Regions from separate parts of the Paenibacillus sp. FSL W8-0439 genome, predicted to be linked through region 1. Evidence: predicted binding sites of a transcription regulator. Region 1 holds the regulator's gene; the other holds the start of a gene.
The links. Region 1 encodes Rex, which represses fermentation and respiration genes when NADH is low (regulators of the CRP and FNR family bind a similar motif). Its sites were predicted from a motif close to TTGTGAAATATTTCACAA; they were not measured.
Positions count from the first base shown of each region.

Region 2: MKX36_RS23140 (formate/nitrite transporter family protein) is a predicted target of Rex. The motif match lies at 1,120-1,137, and genes of this name have one in related genera.

Region 1 is NZ_JBBPAK010000001.1:3,357,585-3,359,791, forward strand. Features, by position in the region: gene MKX36_RS14340 (amidohydrolase) at 1-772, opposite strand, end outside; gene MKX36_RS14345 (redox-sensing transcriptional repressor Rex) at 759-1,412, opposite strand; gene dinG (ATP-dependent DNA helicase DinG) at 1,440-2,207, opposite strand, start outside.
Region 2 is NZ_JBBPAK010000001.1:5,379,540-5,381,746, forward strand. Features, by position in the region: gene MKX36_RS23140 (formate/nitrite transporter family protein) at 200-1,045, opposite strand; gene MKX36_RS23145 (FAD-dependent oxidoreductase) at 1,439-2,207, opposite strand, start outside.

The sequences.
Region 1 (2,207 bases):
CGTCGTTCAAGTGAACGCCGTGGGCAACAAGTGAAGGACGGGAGAAAAAGCCAAGCTTATCTAAGTGTGCAACTGGACGCAAGCCGTAGTCGCGTACGTTTTGTTCAACTTCGGCGATCGTCTCGGACATGTGCGTATGCAACGGTAAATCGAGATCATGTGCTGCTTGAACAAATTTCTCAATAAACGCAGGCGGGCATGTGTATGGGGCATGAGGAGACATCATTGTTGTGATACGTCCGTCTGCTTTTCCATGCCAGTTACGCGCAAAAGTCACGGCCTCAGCTAGCTTGATCCGCTGTTCTTCTTCTGAACAGAGTCCAATGGCTCCACGCATCAAGCTTGCACGAATGCCCGACTCTTCAGCTACACGAGCCACCTCATCCATATGATCGTACATATCCAGGAAAGTCGTGGTTCCACCTTTCAGCATTTCCAGCACTGACAAAGAAGTTCCCCAGTACACATCCGTAGATGTAAACTTGGCTTCCATAGGCCACATTTTTTCCTGAAGCCACACTTGAAGTGCCAAATCATCTCCATACCCTCGCAGCAGAGACATCGCCGCATGACCATGAGTATTGATCAGACCAGGTAAAAACAATAACCCCTTGCCGTCGATTGCTTCTGTCTCTTCCTCACCCGCAGGCAAAGTCTCGCCAATGTAAGTAATACGGCTATCCTCCACAATCATAAAACCATGGATTACCCCAGCCTCGGGTCCATTCACGGCAAAAGAACCGTTTTTAATCATCCATTTATTCACTGTCATATTGTACTTCTTCCTTTCCGTCCTCCAGATAATAAGCGAGGCTAAGCAAATCAGTTGTAAAGTCTGTGGCATGTATCCGAATGTTAGCTGGTGCCTTGAGAATGATAGGTGCAAAGTTTAAAATCGCTCCAATTCCACTCTCAATCAGCCTATCAGCTACGTGCTGTGCCTCAAAATCAGGTACAGTAATAATCCCGATTCGTATATTTTTTTCTTTCACAGTCGCTTCCAGTTCATCCATCGGCTGTACGACCAAAGTATTGATTCTGGTCCCAACCTTATCCGGGAACGCATCAAAAACCGCCACAATCTTCATATTGTCTTTTAAATAAGCATTATAGTTCGATAGGGCTTGACCCAGATTACCCGCTCCGACCAATACTACATTAATTTGCTGGTCGATTTTCAGGATATGGCGTATTTTCTCAATTAGATAAGAAACATCGTAACCGATGCCCTTCCGACCAAAATCGCCAAAATAGGCAAGATCTTTACGAATTTGGGCCGGATTCAAATCTAACCTCTGTCCCAGCTCTTGAGAAGAGACCGTAGCCACCTCCCGTTTGTGCAGTGCATTCAGATAACGTAAATATACGGGTAATCTCCGTACGACAGCCTCTGAAATTTTATCTGATTTCATACTTGCTCCCCCTAATTGTAACGGACTTTAAGTGTCCGTCCGTTGTGCCTCAGTCTCCGGGGCGGATTGGAGCCATTCGGCGATGCGGGGCACCATTTGCTCCGATGGCATATGCTCCATTTTTGGTCCCGGTAACGAGTACAAAAAGTGCTTTCCATAATAGGATTCGATCACACGCGTATCGTAAACGATGACGACTCCGTGGTCGCTCGCTGTACGTACCAATCGCCCAAATCCCTGTTTGAAGCGAATAACTGCTTGTGGTACAGACAGCTTCATAAATGGATTCTTCTTCTGCTGCTGGAGCAACTCGCTTTTGGCCTCCAGTAACGGGTGGTTGGGCGGTTGAAACGGCAAGCGAACGATAGCCAGACAAGTCAAAGCTTTCCCTGGAATATCGACGCCTTCCCAGAAGCTACTGGTTCCCAGCAATACAGAAGCTTTCGCTTCCTGAAAACGGCGGGTTAGCTTGCTGCGACTCCCACTGTCCACACCTTGTCCTAACACGGTAATATCGCTGGACGCTAACGCCTCTTTGAGCGGCTCATACACTTGCCGGAGCATCCGATAGGAAGTAAACAGAACGAGCATTCTCCCCCGCGTCGCCTGGGCAGTCGCTCCTAGAGAGCTAACGAGCATCTCTACAAAATGTGCATCTCCTACACTGCCCTTCACACTCGGAAAATCTCGCGGAATGACCAGCAACACCTGATCCCTGTAATTAAAGGGTGATGGGAGCTGTGACGTCATTAATCGTCCTTGATCTGCTGCCTCCTGCAAGCCGAGTTGATCGGT
Region 2 (2,207 bases), 2.0 Mb from region 1:
AGTATAATTATTTATTTATCATTCTGTTTCATCATTACATACCCAGGGTAAAAGAGATCAAGGCATTATGGACGAGAGCACACTCATCCTCCATGCCAAATCATGGACCACTCCCAAAAAAATCCGCCATGACAGGTTTCGTTCCCCCGGGCCTGTCATGGCGGATTTGCTTTGTTTATTGCTTCATAAAGTAACGTGATTATGCATGATCACTCAACGGCTTGGATGTAACTGAAGAAGTAGTTTGAGGTTCATTCACGGAATGTGTGTTAGCTTGAGTTTTTTTCAGATAGGCCAGCCAGTAGGCTCCAGCCACAAACAGACTGCCTCCTACCAAATTCCCCAACCAGACCGGAATAAAATTCATAACATACTCTGCCCACGAAAAATGACCTGCAAATATAGCCGCCGGAATGAGAAACATATTGGCAACAACGTGCTGGAATCCAATAGCAACAAAGGCCATGGTCGGGAACCAAATTCCCATAATTTTGCCGCCGATAGAGTCTGTGCTATATGCCATCCATACAGCCAGTGCTACGAGCCAGTTACATCCTATACCTGATATAAAAGACTGCAAAAAGCTTTCATGCAGCTTATGCCCTGCCATATCCACCACTTTATCCAGGTAAGGACCCGTTTCGGTCAAGCCTAGAACATGCCCAAAGAAAAACGCAACAAATAATGCACCTGCAAAATTACTGAGCGTAATAATTGCCAAATTACGAAGCATGGCTCCTGTCTTAATTCGTCCTGCCCATCTCGCCAAAGGGACTGCCATCATATTACCGGTCAGCAATTCCCCACCAGCTATCAAAACTAACACCAGACCTACAGGGAACACCGCAGCTCCAATAAAGGTAGCAATGCTTCCCCATTCTTTAGGTGCACTTGCAATAACGCGTATATCCAGCAAAAACCCGAGTGCAATAAATGCACCTGCCAAAAATCCCAATACCACCGCCACAGTCCACGGGTTGTTCGCCTTGGCCACTCCTGTTTCCACCGTCTTTTCGGCAATTTGCCCCGGTTTATAGCTTGCCATCTGCCCCCGCTCCTTTAATATCTTTTAAACAAAATATTCTTCTTTCATATTTTATTTAAAATCAGTGATTTTGTTTGTGAAAAAAATCACTTTCTCAGCTATAAAAAAAACAGCCCTCGAAAAAGGACTGTCTTTCTATTTTATTACATCTACTGCTACTGCGCTGCTATGCGCTTTACATTTAATTATATTCTTCCTTTTCAACGGCTTTCAAGAACCAAAGTACTCCGCCCAGACCGATGGCTGCGACAACTACAAGAAAAAGGATATAAAACAAACCCATTATCTACTTCTCCCCCTAATCCTTATGCTCTCTATATTGTACTATAAGGATTCATCCGTACGCTTTCAGATTGTTGACAAACTTATGAACAATGTCACAGACAAATCGGATTATACAGTAACTGGGTTCCGTTCGGATATTGTAGGCAATGCCTGCAAACCTGCCGCGTTCAGGAAATTCCAAGGCTTGTTATAGTGCGGCTGGAAGAAGAAATCGACAAAGGCCAACTGATCAATGGTCATATGATTTTGAATGGCTACAGACAGGGTGTTAATGGATTGCGTCAAATCGACCTTCGACATAATTTGTGCCCCAACAATTCTCCGTGTCTCCTGCTCATATACAACCTTCAGCAACACCTTTTCAGAAGTTGGCATAAACTCAGGACGGTAGCTGTCCTCAATGGTTACAGCTTCTACAGTCATCCCCTCGTCCATTGCTGCGGCTTCCGTCATTCCTGTTCCTGCAATATTGTCTTCGTAAATTTTGATACCCGAGGTTCCTTGTGTTCCCATGTAGGCAATGGTAGGTTGTACCAGATTACGTGCCACCAGCGTACCCATACGAACCGCATTGGTCGCCAATGGGATATAAGCTGTTTTGCCGGTTGGATTATAACGAATTGCACAACTGTCGCCTGCTGCAAACACGTCTGGGCAGCTACTTTGCATATAATTGTCCACAATGATCGCACCGTTAGGCAACATATCTACCTGACCTTTGAGCAGATCCGTTTGAGGTCGGAAACCGATACAGAGTATAACAAGCTCTGTTTCATATTCTCCTTTGGAGGTCACGACCTTACTTACTTTACCGTTAGTCCCCTCAAAACGACTTACTGTCTCGCCAAGTACCAGCTTAATGCCATGTTCTCTCAGG